DNA from 2 places in the Arthrobacter sp. 01N444 genome. Region 2 is predicted to be linked to the other one. Evidence: predicted binding sites of a transcription regulator. Region 2 holds the regulator's gene; the other holds the start of a gene.
The links. The regulator HrcA, encoded in region 2, represses chaperone genes, less so after heat shock. The targets are predictions, from matches to a motif close to TTNGCACTCGNNNNNNNCGAGTGCNAA.
Positions count from the first base shown of each region.

Region 1: the regulator HrcA is predicted to act here: its motif matches at 5,358-5,384, upstream of groES (co-chaperone GroES).

Region 1 covers NZ_JBFTRB010000002.1:330,164-337,724, reverse strand. The annotation lists gene AC1DKN_RS03875 (DUF389 domain-containing protein) at 1-785, shown strand, start outside; gene AC1DKN_RS03870 (acyltransferase family protein) at 862-2,943, opposite strand; gene groL (chaperonin GroEL) at 3,210-4,820, opposite strand; gene groES (co-chaperone GroES) at 4,902-5,198, opposite strand; gene AC1DKN_RS03855 (hypothetical protein) at 5,736-6,170, opposite strand; gene AC1DKN_RS03850 (class I SAM-dependent methyltransferase) at 6,237-7,460, shown strand; gene AC1DKN_RS03845 (shikimate 5-dehydrogenase) at 7,554-7,561, opposite strand, start outside.
Region 2 covers NZ_JBFTRB010000004.1:216,748-224,308, reverse strand. The annotation lists gene hemW (radical SAM family heme chaperone HemW) at 1-903, shown strand, start outside; gene AC1DKN_RS07440 (DUF4870 domain-containing protein) at 1,030-1,449, opposite strand; gene AC1DKN_RS07435 (DUF3097 domain-containing protein) at 1,593-2,444, opposite strand; gene hrcA (heat-inducible transcriptional repressor HrcA) at 2,763-3,776, shown strand; gene dnaJ (molecular chaperone DnaJ) at 3,869-4,999, shown strand; gene AC1DKN_RS07420 (16S rRNA (uracil(1498)-N(3))-methyltransferase) at 5,002-5,790, shown strand; gene AC1DKN_RS07415 (GerMN domain-containing protein) at 5,841-6,722, opposite strand; gene srmL (PheS-related mystery ligase SrmL) at 7,122-7,561, opposite strand, start outside.

The sequences.
Region 1 (7,561 bases), on a different contig from region 2:
ACGCCCTCGACGTCCAGCAACGGGGATCGATTACGGTCATCGCACCGGACCTTGTGCTCTCGGACCGCGCCGACAGGGCGGAGGCGGAGGCTCCAGGTGAGGGCGCGGACGCCGTGATCTGGGACGAGGTGTCGCGGCAGACCGGCGAGGATTCGCGCCTGACGTGGAGTTTCCTGGCGTTCCTGGTCCTGGCGACCCAGCTGGCGGCCATCGGCATCGTGACGGACTCCACCATTGCGATCGTCGGCGCCATGGCCGTGGGCCCGGAGTTCGGCCCGCTGGCTGCCCTGGCCGTAGCCCTGGTCCGGCGCCAGCGGCGGCTCGGACGTGACGCGGCGCTGGCCCTCGGCGTCGGTTTTCCCGTCGCGATGCTGGCCGCCGCGCTGACCGCGTGGCTCTCCGTGCCACTCGGGCTGTTCCCCGCAGACGCGCTGGACCACGGTTCAGCAGTTGAATTCATCTACCACCCCGGCCCCTATTCCCTGATCGTCGCCGTCCTCGCCGGGACAGCCGGGATGCTGTCGGTCATCAGCCGGCGCTCGGCGGCGCTGATCGGGGTGTTCATCTCCGTCACGACGGTGCCGGCAGCCGGGTTCGTGGCCGTGGCACTGGTCCTGGGCGAGTACCAGAAGGCAGCCGGCTCCGCCCTGCAGCTGTTCCTGAACCTGCTCGGAATCGTGGTGGCCGCCGTCGGGGTCCTGCTGTTCTACCGGCTGGTGACCAGGCGGCTGGCGCCGGACGCTGCCCGCCAGCTGCGGCGCAGGGCGGACCGCTCCCAGCACTGAGCCACGGGCGCCGCAGGTGCCCGCGACGGCCGGCAGTCCTGGGGACTACGGCCGGCAGGCCCGGGGACCGTGGAGCTTAGGGGCCCCATCCGGTCGCGGCGAGGAGCCTCTCGCTGAACATGGGGGCCATGCTGGCCGCATAGCTCCGGCTGAGGTGGTTGTCGTCCAGGTAGACGTAGGTGTTGCCGACCGCGCCCGGGCATTCCGTGCCATTGCAGATCAGGTCAGTCATGTCAACGAACGCGACGCCCGGCACCTTGCCATCCAGCGCGGCCAAGGGATTCGTTGCCGCAAGCATGCCCTGCTCGCGCGGCCTGCAGTCCGGCGCGTCGGCACCCTTGGTCGCTACGCACTCTGCCATGTTGAAGGTAAAACGCGGATTGTCCCGGAGGGCCACGACCTTGATGCCCTCGTCCGTCCAAGACTTCGCGGTGGCTTCGAAGCCCGGGATCACGGTCTCCTGTGGCGACGACGGCGCTGCCTCAGTGCCCACGATGATAATGGCGTCCGGCGGGTTGTTCTTCACTTCCGATGCGACGGCCGCATTGAAATTGTCGCAATCCGCCGAGACGTGCTGCGGCGCGATGTTGGGCTTGCAGGCACCCTTGAGCATGGCGTAGAGCCGCCAGCCCTTCTCATCGCTGAGGGGAGCAATCGAGCCCAGCCATTGCTGTGCGTGGGAATCCCCGATCACGAGGACCTTTTTCGCTCCGGTGCCGGATTGATTGTTCTGGAAACAGTCCTTCTGAAGGACCGGGTCCTGCGGCTGCAGGTCACCGGAGCACGAGTTAGGGAGGCTGGCCCAGTCCTGCGGCAGCGTCTGCGGGGTGGGGAGCAGGACGGCGTTGGCGTCGGCCTGGTCCACAAAGCCCGGCGTCAGCGCCAAGGCGCCCGGGTTGTTCTTCGGGGCTTGGGCCAGGACTGCTTCGCTTTCGAGGTGCTGCTGGATCTGAATCCCCGCCAGCGGCACGGCGGCGGTGACCACGGCCACGGCGATGGCAACGAAGGCGCGGCGCCGCCGCACCTCCGGCCACTGCCACTCACGCCAGGGCTTCTCAATGAAGCGGGTGGTGAGGTAGGCGAGCACCAGGGAAACAGTGACGATGACGGCGCCTGTGATCAGACCCGCTTTTTCCCTGTGCATCACGGCAAGGGAGATGACCAGAACCGGCCAGTGCCAGAGGTACAGGGCATACGAAATGTCGCCCAGCCGGACCAAGGGCTTCGAACTCAGGATCCGGTCGACGCCCAGCTTGCTGCCCGACTGCCCGGCTGCGATGACACAGGCGGCCGCCAGGGTGGGCCAGAGCGCCACAAACCCGGGAAAGGAAGCCTGGACGTTGAGCAGGAGGCCGCAGCTGAGCATGGCCACAATGCCCAGCCAGCCAAGCCCGATCCGCCAGCCCCGCGGAAGCCGCAGGGCAGGAAGGGCCAAAGCCACGAGCGTGCCCAGGGCAAACTCCCACAGCCGGGCCCAGGTGTCGAAGTACGCCTCCGTTTGGCTCGCCTGGGTGAAGACGATCGAGTAGAGCAGCGAAACAACGAAGATCACGGCGAAGACGTAGGACAGCAGCACACGGTAGCGGAGCCTGAAGCGCTTGGCGACGAACGCGGCCCCCACAAAAATGAGCGGCCACAGGATAAAGACCTGGCCCTGGATCGAAAGGGACCAGAAATGCTGGAAGGGACTGGCCTGGCTGTGATCCGCGGCGTAGTAGTTTGTCGCCTGGGTCTGCAGGAGCCAGTTCTCGGCATAGCCCAGGGAGGCCCAGCCCTGGTTGATGATTTCCATCCACCGGGTCCGGGGCAGGAAGAGGACAGTTGCGGCAAGGATGGCCACCAGGACGGTGACGGCGGCAGGGACGAGGCGCCGGAAAAGGTGCAGCCAGTGTTTGATGAGGGCCATGGACCGGCCCTGCTCGTACCGGCCCACGAACTGAAGCGTCATAAGGAATGCCGAGATCAGCAGGAAGACGTCCACGCCGCCGGAAACCCGGCCCAGCCAGATGTGATAGGTCATGACCATCAGCACAGCGAGGGACCGGAGTCCCTGGATTTCGGGCCTGAAGGTGGATTTTCGGCCAGACTTGGCTGCGGGATCGTGCCCCGTCGCGGCAATGTGCCGGGCAGGCCGGGGCAAGGTTCCTTGCTGTGTCATAGAACTACCCCTCAACCAGATAACCAAAGCCTCCATGTTACCAAACCGTAATTTTGATGGCCAATCGTCACGGCGGCCACTGAACCCCATTGAGGCATGCCAACGTGGGAGTTTCCAGTGAACCCGGGACGCTGGAGCGGCACCTGACGGGTTAACTCTGCCAGAATCACGGCAACTTGCGGCCACGAACACGGCAGGACGGCAGCAGAGACTCGACAGAAAAAGGACGGCCCGGCAGATGCCGGACCGTCCCCTGCGGGCAGAGCCTAGTGCTTGTGCCCTGCGTGCTCGTCTTCGTCAGCCGGCTTCTCCACCACGAGGGTTTCCGTAGTGAGGACCAGTGCCGCGATGGAGGCCGCGTTGCGCAGAGCCGCACGCGTCACCTTCACGGGGTCGATCACGCCGGCGGCGATCAGGTCTTCGTATTCGCCGGACTTGGCGTTGAAGCCCTGGTTCACGGCGGATTCGGCGACCTTGGCAGCCACGACATAGCCGTCGAAGCCGGCGTTCTGGGCGATCCAGCGCAGCGGCTGGACCAGGGCGCGGCGGACGATGCCCACGGCCGCAGCCGCGTCACCTTCGAGGGCCTGGACGGCAGCGTCCTCGTCGAGCGCCTTCAGCGCGTGGATGAGGGCGGAGCCGCCGCCGGCCACGATGCCTTCTTCAAGGGCAGCGCGGGTGGAGGATACGGCGTCCTCGATGCGGTGCTTCTTTTCCTTCAGCTCAACCTCGGTGGCGGCGCCGACCTTGATCACGCCGATGCCGCCGGCCAGCTTGGCCAGGCGTTCCTGCAGCTTTTCCTTGTCCCAGTCCGAATCGGTGCGGGTCAGCTCGGCGCGCAGCTGGGCAACACGGGCGGCGACGTCCTCGGCCGAACCGGCGCCGTCGACGATCGTGGTGTTGTCCTTGGTGATCGTGATGCGGCGTGCGGTGCCGAGCACCTCGAGGCCAACGGTGTCCAGGCTCAGGCCCAGCTCCGCGGAGACAACCTGCGCACCGGTGAGGGTCGCGATGTCCTGGAGCATGGCCTTGCGGCGGTCACCGAAGCCCGGCGCCTTGACGGCGACGACGTTCAGCGTGCCGCGGATGCGGTTGACGATCAGCGTGGACAGGGCCTCGCCCTCGACGTCTTCGGCGATGATGAAGAGCGGCTTGGAGCTCTGCAGCGCCTTTTCCAGCAGCGGCAGGAAATCCTGCACTGAGGAGATCTTGCCCTGGTTGATCAGGATCAGGGCGTCCTCGAGGACGGCCTCCTGGCGTTCCGCGTCGGTGACGAAGTACGGGGACAGGTAGCCCTTGTCGAACTGCATGCCCTCGGTCAGTACCAGCTCGGTCTGCGTGGTGGAGGACTCCTCGATGGTGATCACACCATCCTTGCCGACCTTGCCGAACGCCTCGGCCAGCAGCTCGCCGACCTCGTCGCTCTGGGCGGAGATTGCGGCAACGTTGGCAACCTGCGTGCCTTCAACCGGGCGCGCGTTCTCCAGCAGGCGGGCGGCGACGGCCTCGACCGAAACCTCGATACCGCGCTTGATTTCGCCCGGTGCGGCGCCTGCCGCTACGTTGCGCAGGCCTTCCTTGACCAGGGCCTGGGCCAGGACGGTGGCGGTGGTGGTGCCGTCGCCGGCAACGTCGTTGGTCTTGGTGGCGACCTCCTTGGCAAGCTGCGCGCCAAGGTTCTCGTAGGGGTCATCCAGCTCGATTTCACGGGCGATGGTCACACCATCGTTGGTGATCGTGGGGGCGCCCCACTTCTTGTCCAGTACGACGTTGCGGCCGCGCGGACCCAGCGTGACCTTGACGGTGTTGGCGAGCTTATCGATGCCGGCTTCAAGCGACCGGCGGGCAGCGTCGTTAAACGCAAGCTGCTTTGCCATGGTTTTGTCCTTTCAAGACAGAACCCCGCGCAACTGATCCATTCAATGCGAAAGGATCGGCTGCGCGGGGGTCCAAGAGAGTTACTTTACGACGATCGCCAGAACGTCGCGGGCGGAGAGCACGAGGTACTCGGTGCCGCCGGTCTTGACTTCGGTTCCACCGTACTTGGAGTAGATGACGACGTCGCCAACGGCAACGTCAACGGGAACGCGGTTGCCGTTGTCATCGAAGCGGCCGGGGCCTACTGCAACAACTTCGCCTTCCTGCGGCTTCTCCTGCGCGGAGTCCGGGATAACCAGGCCGGAAGCCGTGGTCTGCTCGGCTTCGAGCGGGCGGACAACAATACGATCCTCAAGAGGCTTAATAGAGACCGACACTCGGACCTCTCCTTTTCGTCAGCAAATTCGTGGACTATGAAGCGGTGATGCCAAGGCGCACAGACCGTCGTCGCGGTGCCGGCAGCGTGCCTGGCGGAACGCGCTTCATGTGTTAGCACCCTCCTAGGGAGAGTGCTAATGACGACTCTATGTAAATGGTTAGCACTCGGTCAAGGCGAGTGCCAGAAATTCGTTCCGGGTGAACATTTCCCCCTAGGGGACATGCCCATTTTTGCCTGCGGCCAGAGGACACTTGGGCATCATGCTCTGTGCCCGTGCTGAGCGATGGACATGCCCAAGGTGCGCGGGCTGCCCGGGAGGACATGCCCATTTTTTGCTGCGGCCAGAGGACACTTGGGCGTCATGCTCTGTGCCCGCGCTGAGCGATGGACATACCCAACGGGTGCGGGCTGCCGGGGAGGACATGTCCATCCGTGGCGCAGGAGGCTGGGCATGTCCCCTGGCCCGTGGCCGTTGGCCGTTTGGCGGTGCGGTGCGCGCCCACCAGCGGCGTCTATTCGCGCGCCTACTCGATGGCTACTGGTCTGCGAGGTCGTCGAAGTCCACGTCCTCGCCGTCGTCTTCGTCCGTGTTCTGGCCTTCGTCATTCCGGTGCCGGAACGACAGCACGGCGCCGGCGGCGGCCAGCAGAATGCCGGCGACGAGGAAGATGATGCCGCCGAGCCGGGCCGCGGCATAGGTCTCGCGGATGGCCCGAGCCTCGTCCGTGGCGTCCTGGACGTTCTTGCCGCCGACGGAATACACGGTGGCGTTGAAGGAATCGAGGAAGAAGATAATCACCAAAAGTGCGACGGACACGACGGCGATCACCGCGCCGGCGATCAGCGCCGGTTTTGCGTAGCGGGCAAGTCCCTGCGGCCGCCGGCGCTCCTGCCTGGCGTCGTCGTCGCCGGCCGTGTCCTGCCCGGCCGTGTCCGCTGAGATGCTGTCGCCTGTGCCGCTGTCTTCCATGCCATCAAGCCTAGCCCCCGCCGTCCGGTCACAACGCGCCCGCGGACCTCAACTACGCTGGATGCCATGACTGACGCACCGCAGGAATATATTGCCCCGATCCTCACCCCCGAGGGCTGGGAGCTGCTGGCGTCGTTGGGCCCGTACCGCGAGGACGAGGCCTTCCGCCTCACGGCGTCGCTGCGCAAGGCCGGCCACTCCCCCGAGCTGGTCTCGGCCGTGCTCACCCAGTCCCGGCTGCGGACCAAGGCCGAGGCGAAGTTCGGCGAATTCGCCCGGCAGATGATTTTCACGAAGGCCGGTCTGGAGCAGGCCACCCGGCTCACGGTGGCGGCACGGCACGCGCAGCGGTTCGCGGAGGCCGGGATCGGCCACGTCGCCGATCTCGGCTGCGGGCTGGGGGCCGACACGATGGCCCTGGCATCCCTGGACCTGGTGGTCACCGCCGTGGAAATGGACGAGGCCACGGCCGCCTGCGCCACCATGAACCTGATCCCCTTCCGCAACGCCACCGTGGTCCACTCCGATGCCACCTCGGTTTCGCTCGAGGGGATCGACGGCGTCTGGCTCGACCCAGCCCGGCGCACGACGTCCACTTCGGGTACCAAACGGATCTGGGATCCGGAGGATTTCTCCCCGCCGCTGTCCTTCGTGGAGTCACTCGCCGGCTCCGGCCGCGCCGTCGGCGTGAAGATGGGCCCGGGCATGCCGCACGATTCCGTGCCGGCCGGCTGCGAGGCGCAGTGGGTCTCCGTGGGCGGGGACGTGACCGAGGTGGCCCTGTGGTTCAACGCGGTGCGGCGTCCGGGGGTGCGGCGCGCGGCCCTCGTGCTCGGCCCCCTTGGTTCCGCTGAGCTCACCAGCGGCGAGGACTTCGGCGCCGGCCCGGTGGCGCCCGTGGGTCCGGTGGAGGGGTACCTGTACGAGCCCGACGGCGCGGTGATCCGCGCCGGCCTGGTGGCCGACGTCGCGCTCCAGCTGGGCGGGCACCTCGTGGACGAGCACATCGCCTACATCTGCGCCCCGGAGCTGCATGACACCCCGTTCGCCAAGGCGTACAGGGTCCTGGAGGTGATGCCGTTCAACGTCAAGGCACTCAAGACGTGGGTCAAGGATAAAGGCATCGGGGTCCTGGACATCAAGAAGCGCGGTATGGCTGTCACGCCCGAAGAGCTGCGCAAGCAACTCCTGCCCGGCGGCAGCGCAAAGCACAAGGACAAGAAATCCGCCACCCTGGTCCTCACCAGGATCGGCGAGGACCGGGTGGCCGTCTCGGTGGAGCCGGTCTAGCCCCGCCAGCGGGATCCCACCGGCCGAGTGCCCCGCGGCGCCGTGCCCCGCCGCCGGATGTCAGCGAAGCGGCCGGTCAACTGGGCTGTCGCGCTACTGGG
Region 2 (7,561 bases):
AGCGCCGCGATCGACGCCTGGGGACTGCGGCCCGGCGCCGAGGTGACCACCGAGGCGAACCCCGATTCCGTCACGCCCGCATCCCTGCAGCTGCTAGCCGACGCCGGGTTCACCCGCGTTTCGTTCGGCATGCAGTCGGCTGTGCCGCACGTCCTGAAGGTCCTGGACCGCACCCACACGCCCAGCCGGGTGCCCGAGGTGGTGCAGTGGGCGCGTAATGCCGGGCTCTCGGTCAGCCTCGACCTCATTTACGGGACGCCGGGGGAGTCGTTGGAGGACTGGCGCTACTCGCTCGAGACCGCACTGTCCTACGCCCCCGACCACATCAGCGCCTATGCCCTGATCGTTGAAGACGGCACAAAGCTTGCCGCGCAGATCCGCCGTGGCGAAGTGCCGGAAATCGACGACGACGACCACGCCGCCAAATACGAACTCGCCGACGAACTGATTTCCGCCGCCGGGCTCAACTGGTACGAGGTCAGCAACTGGTCCCGCACCCCCGAACAGGCCTGCCGGCACAACCTCGCTTACTGGCGCGGGGACGACTGGTGGGGCATCGGGCCGGGGGCGCACTCGCACGTGGGCGGCGTCCGCTGGTGGAACGTCAAGCACCCCACCGCCTACGCCAACCGCCTCGGCGCCGGCGCCTCACCCGCCGCCGGACGCGAAACGCTGGACTCTGAAACCCGCAACGTGGAACGGGTCATGCTCGAGGCCCGGCTCAATTCCGGGCTCGACATCCCAAGCCTCGGCGGCCTGGGGGACACCGGCAGGCACGCTGTGGCGGGGCTGATCGCGGACGGCCTCGTGGACCCCGCGGCGGCTTTCAAAGGCCGGCTCATTCTCACCCTTAAGGGCCGGCTGCTGGCCGACGCCGTCGTCCGCAGGATCCTGCCGGACTAGTCTGCCGCCAAAACTTCCACGACTTGGCTGCCCGCACCAGCGGCCACAACACCCTGCCGCACAAAACAGAGCCGGCCGCTGCCCCTGACGGGCGGCGGCCGGCTCTCGTGCTTGGGTCCGGGCCGGCTATTTGATCCAGCGCAGGTTGACCTCGTAGCGGTGCGGCTGGCCGCGGTTGACGTGGATGCCTGCCGCCACCGAGAAGCACGTCACGGCGATCCAGATCACCGTGGCGAGCACGGCGAAGAGGTTGCCCACCACCGGGATGAAGACCAGCAGATTGGCCAGCACTGCGGCCAGGGTCGGCGGCAGCGTGAAATTGAGGGCTTCCTTGGATTCCTGTGCCGTGAACGGGCCGCGGTCCTTGAAGATGAGGTAGATCAGCAGCGACGGCACGCAGCCCAGGATGCCGCCGAAGTGCGCGAGCGTGGCCCACTGGCGGTCCTCGCTGGCCGTCAGCGGCAGCGCGTTTGCCGGAACGCCATGGTACGGGGGCTGGCCATGGCCAGCCTGATTGCCCGTGTGTTCGCGTGCGTTATCTGCCACGGTGTAGCCCTTCGGATTGCGGTGATGCGTTGCTGCCTGGGTTGTGCCTGAAATAGCCGGGACCGCGCTGGAAGCGCGGCCGCCGTTTCAAGAATACTTGCTCGGGCAAGGAAATGGAGATCAGGGGCGGCCGCCGCGGCGGACTAGGGCACGGTGAGGAAGTCAATGACCTCTTCCACGCGGCCAAGCAGCGACGCCTCCAGATCAGCGTAGCTGCGGACAGCCCCCAGGAGTTTCTGCCAGCCGAGGCCGATGTCCTCCTTCGTGGAGTGGGGCCACCCGAAAGCCATGAGGATCCCGGTCTTCCAGTCCGTGCCGCGGGGGATCACGGGCCACTGCTCGATCCCCAGGACCGAGGGCCGGATGGCCTGCCACACGTCCACGTAGGGGTGCCCCACAATCAGGACGTTGCCTGCGGCGCCCGGTGAGGCCATGACGGCGTCGGCGATCCGCGACTCCTTGGAGTCGGCCACCAAGTGGTCTACGAGCACGCCGAGGCGCCGGCCAGGGCCCGGGCGGAAGTCCGCCACGGCGGCCGCGAGGTCGTCAATGCCGTGCAGGGGCTCGACGACGATGCCCTCCACCCGGAGGTCATCGCCCCAGACCTTCTCCACCAGCTCGGCGTCGTGCTTTCCTTCCACCCAGATGCGGCTGGCCTTGGCCACCTGTGCGCGCTGCCCGGCCACCCGCACCGAGCCCGACGCCGTGCGGCCGGCACCGGCGGCCGGTGCCGTCTTTTTCGGGGCCGGCGGCATCAGGCGGATGGGCTGGCCGTCCAAGAGGAAGCCGAAGCCGAGGCGGAAGGATCGCGACTTGCCCCGCCGGTCCTCCAGCGCCACCACGTGCATGCCGCCGGACTTCTCCACCCGGGTTACGGCGCCCACCCAGCCGGACTGGACCTCCTCGAGGACCATCCCGCGTTCCACCGGGACTTCCGGCAACTGGGTCTTGGCGGGGGCGGACAGGTCCTGGGGTCCCCAGTTCTGGTACGACATCTCTTCACGCTTACTTTGCACTCGGAATGTACGGCGGTCGGTGGAACTCTCCGGGGGCCGGAACCGGACCGCGACGGCGCGGCAACGGCAGCATCTGCCACGGTCTCGGCGCCGGCGTGACGGGAATCGCGTTCCCGCGGGCCACGCCTGGAGCGAATCCAATGCTAACAACGCGGCGACTCATATTAGACTGGTTAGCACTTAGGCATGTCGAGTGCTAACCCTTGTCCTGTGGCGGGCCGTCCGTGCACCACTGGTGTACCCGGACCGGACGCGGGGGGTGGCACCGGCTGCGGGACAGTCGATTGGAGGTGGAGCGTGAGCGAACCGCGCAAACTCGAAGTGCTGCGCGCCATCGTGGAGGACTACGTCCATTCGCGTGAGCCCGTTGGTTCCAAAGCGCTCGTTGAACGGCACCATCTCGGCGTCTCGAGCGCCACGATCCGAAATGACATGGCGGCGCTGGAAGACGAGGGCCTGATCACGGCACCGCACACGAGTGCAGGCCGGATCCCCACTGACAAGGGCTACCGGTTGTTCGTCGACCAGATCTCAGCGGTGAAGCCGTTGTCCCAGGCCGAGCGTCGGGCCATTCAGGCGCTGCTGGAAGGATCCGAGGACCTTGACGACATCCTTGACCGGACCGTGAGGCTCCTCTCGCACCTGACCAACCAGGTCGCCGTCGTGCAGTATCCGCTGCTCAGCCGCGCCCGGGTGCGGCACATTGAGTTCGTGCTGCTGGCGCCCAGGAAAGTGCTGGCTGTTCTGATCGCTGACACCGGCAAGGTGGAGCAGCGCGTGATCGACGTCGGGCAGGACATTCCCGACGACGCGCTGTCGGAATTGCGGAGCAGCTTTCTGGCCAGCCTCTCCGGTACGCCGCTGAGCCTGATGCCGCAGCTGCTGCCCGCCGTCGTTGCCGGTGGCCCGCCCGCGCGGCGCGGAGCAGCCCAGGCGCTGGCCCGCGGCCTTGAGGCCCTGGCCACGAGCAGCCGTGAAGAGCGCATGGTCATGGCCGGCACCGCCAACCTGGCCCGCTCCAATGTGGACTTCCCGCTCAGCATCGGCCCCGTGCTGGAGGCCCTCGAGGAACAGGTGGTCATGCTCCGCCTGCTCAGCGAAATGGCCGAAGACCCGCGCGGCGTGACCGTCAGCATCGGCCGGGAAAACCCCTACGACGGTCTCGCCGAGGCCTCGGTCGTGGCCACCGCCTACGGGCCGGACGCCACGGCCAAGGTCGGAGTGCTTGGGCCCACCCGGATGGACTATCCCACCACCATGGCCGCCGTCCGAGCGGTGGCCCGCTACCTTTCGAGGATCCTGGGGCCCTGACGGGTCCGGGACCGAATACGACTTCTTGCCCCACAGGCAGTGCCCCACAGGCAGTACCCCACAGGCAGTACAACAAGGAAGAGATACACACTTTGAGCAGCCACTACGACGTTCTTGGAGTCTCCCGCGACGCATCGGGGGAGGAGATCAAGAAGGCCTACCGGAAACTGGCCCGGACCCTGCACCCGGACGTGAACCCCGGGGAGGACGCCTCGGACAGGTTCAAGGCCGTCACGCACGCCTACGAGGTCCTCTCCGATCCGCAGAAGCGCCGGGTCTATGACACCACCGGCAACGAGAACGGCACCGACAACGGGTTCGGCGGCGGCAGCTACTCGGGCCAGGGCTTCGCCTTCCAGGACATCTTCGAGACCTTCTTCGGCGCCGGTGGCGGCCAGGGCGGCCCGGCGTCCCGGGTCCGCCGCGGCCAGGACGCGCTGATCAGCGTCCGGATCGACCTCCGCGATGCGGTGTTCGGCGTGAACAAAAAGCTCGAGGTCGACACGGCCGTCATCTGCCCCACCTGCGAGGGATCCTGCTGCCGGGAGGGCACCCACCCGGTCCGCTGCGACATCTGTGGCGGCAGCGGTCAGGTCCAGCGCGCCGTGCGGTCCATCCTGGGCCAGGTCATGACGTCCGCCCCCTGCGGGTCTTGCGAGGGCTTCGGCACCGTCATCAAGGACCCGTGCAACGAATGCAGCGGCCAGGGCCGGATCCGCAGCCGCCGCTCGCTGACCGTCAAGGTCCCGGCCGGCGTGGCCACCGGCACCCGCATCCAGCTGTCCGGCCAGGGCGAGGCCGGCCCTGCCGGCGGCCCCGCCGGGGACCTGTACGTGGAGATCAGGGTCAACAACGACGCCACTTACGTGCGCGAGGGCGATGACCTGCACGCGAGCCTCAACATTCCCATGACGGCGGCCGCCCTCGGCACCGAAATATCCCTCGACACCTTCGACGGACAGCAGGAGATCGACGTCAAGGCCGGCACCCAGTCCGGCGAGATCATCACCCTTCGCGGTCTTGGCGTCACGCACCTGCGCGGCCACGGCCGCGGCGATCTGAAGGTGCACCTGCAGGTGGAAACACCGGTCAAGCTCGATCACGTCCAGGAGGAACTTCTCCGCCAGCTGGCCAAGCACCGTGGCGAGCACCTCACGGAAGGAAAGCTTGCGGCCAGCGGCGGCGTCTTCGCCAAACTGCGGGACCGGCTCGGTAACCTGTAGCGGTGAGTAACCCGGTCTTCTTCACCGCCCCAGGCACCCTGGACCAGCAGGTCCCCGGCTCGGCCTTCGTCCTCGAGGGAACCGAGGCCCGCCACGCCGTCACCGTCAAACGGATCGGCGTCGGCGAAGCGGTCGACATCGCGGACGGCGCAGGCAAGCGCCTGACCGGCACCGTGACAGCCGTCGCTGCCGGGGAGCTGAGCGTCGAATGCGTGGACCTGGCTGAGGAACCACGGCCAGGAACACGGCTGGTCCTGGTCCAGGCCCTGGCGAAGGGCGACCGCGATGAACTGGCGGCCGAGACCGCGACCGAGTTGGGCATCGACGCCGTCATTCCCTGGCAGGCCGAGCGGTCCATTGTGCGGTGGAAGGCTGAGCGGGCCGCGAAGGCGCATGCCAAGTGGCAGTCGGTGGTGACGGCAGCCGCCAAACAGGCGCGCCGGGCATGGATTCCCGAGGTCCGGGCCGCCGTCGACGGCGCCGGGTTGCAGGCGGCCGTAACGGCGGCAGACCTCGCCGTCATCCTGCACGAAGACGCCGTGCGCCCGCTGCGGCAGGTACTCGAGGCCTGGCTGGAAAGTGTTGGGCCCGGCGATGTGGTGGCAGATGATGCCGGATCCCGTGAGGTCCTGCTGATCGTGGGTCCGGAAGGCGGCATCAGCCCGCGGGAGGTGACCCGGCTTTGCGACGCCGGCGCAGTTACGGCCCTTTTGGGGCACCATGTGCTGCGTTCGTCCACGGCCGGGCCCGCCGCCACTGTGCTGGCCAGTGACATCCTCGGCCGCTGGTGACCTGCGGCAGCCGCCGCCGCAGGTGACGTGATGCCTTGTTGAGGTGACGGCTACTTGACCGTGAACCCGCGGGTGTCCTGGAATACTTCCTTGGCGCTGTCGGATGCGTCCACCTGGGACACCCGGACCTCGTAATTGCCCGGGCCGAGGTTCACGGACAAGGTGAACAGCCCGGGCCGGGCTGCATTGGCGGAGGCGGTGGCGCTGCCGTTGAGATACGCGGTCTTGGCGTTGTCGCCGTCGCCGTCGACCTTGAGGATCGCCCAGCGGAGCTTCCCGCCCTGGACGGTGCTGCGGCCGCTGATCTTGACCGAACCGTCGGCCACGGACGTGCCCTCCTGCGGATCAATGATCCACACTGGTGCCACCATCCCGGCGCTGCGGGAGGTCGGCTCGCCCAGGCGGACATGGTTGAAGGCGACGTAGTCGGTGTGACCGTCCACCAGCACAACCACCTGGACCTGCTGTCCGGCATCGATGAGGCCGGCGCTGGCCGCGGCAGCTGTCGCCGTGTAGACGAGCTGCTGGATGGCGCGCTCGGCCATGGCCGCATCCACGTTGCTGTTGAAGGCATCAGCGGAGACATCCACCGTGATGACGTTCTTGCCGGAAATCGACGTCGCCAGCTTCTTCGGATTTTGCCAGGGCGTGAAAAAATCCGGGTCCAGTGGCTTCTGCGACATCATGACCCGCAGGGCGCGGGTGACGGGATTGTCCTGATCCGGAACGTCGCGGAACTCGCGGTAGAGAAACGCGTTGTCATTGCCACGGCCGATCCAATACACCGGAGCCTTGTTCGACGTCTGGGCAGTCTCCAGCGGTGCGCTCGTGGTGGGGGCGCCCGACGCCGGGGCGGGAATGAGCTCTGATGGGCTGCTGGAATTCGTGATGCCGCTCTGCGGCGTCGCCACGCAGCCGGACAGGACGAGCACGGCAGGCAGCGCCAACGCCAGCGCGACGCGGCGGACGCGCCCCGCCGATGGCTGCTGAACTCCACGCTTCCTGATGCCGCTGTCCCTTCGTCGTACGCCCCGCGTTCCGCGGTGATGATCCGTTTGTAGCCGTCGTCGGCCGTCGACGGCCGCCCCATCCCTCACCGGCCGGAGACCGGCCCGGCGATCCCGGGACAGCCGGATTCCAGCATGGCACACGGGCGCGGCGCGGCAGCCGGGTTTGGGCCCTGGCGTCGGAACTGCAACGGGAACGATATGAGGCCGATACAAAGTTGATACCTAATGGCGTCCGCTTGTGGTTCCTGGCACTGACATGGTCCGGCCGCGTCTCCATGCCTGCCGTGCCAGCAGCCCGATGGTGAACTGGCACGGCAGGCACTATCCTGCGATGAGTTCCTTGACGGGCCCCTCGTGCAGGGCCAGGTAGACGTCGTCCCGGATCCGATTCGCCTCCGGGTCTGTCATGGTCCGGGCGAGGGGACGCAGCACCAGGCGTATCAGTGCATTGGCCTGCCCATCGCTGAGGCGGAGTCGTTTCCTCGCCGCTGCGGGGAGGTCAGCGCAGGGCGTCAGGGCCAGGAGTTCGACACTTTCCAGATCGTCGGCCTTTGCGCCCAACGCTGTTCGCACCCGGTCTCCAAGCACTTCGGTATCCAGGTCAGCGGGAATGACGATGGAGATGTCCCGGCGGATGGAGGGCATCTGGGAAACTGGATTCCACCGGGACAGGTCCAGCATCTGCTGGTCCATCTTCCGGTCTGTGGACCGAAGCAGCCTGATGTCGGGGATGCCCTTGCGGAGCATGAGGGCGCGGTCCA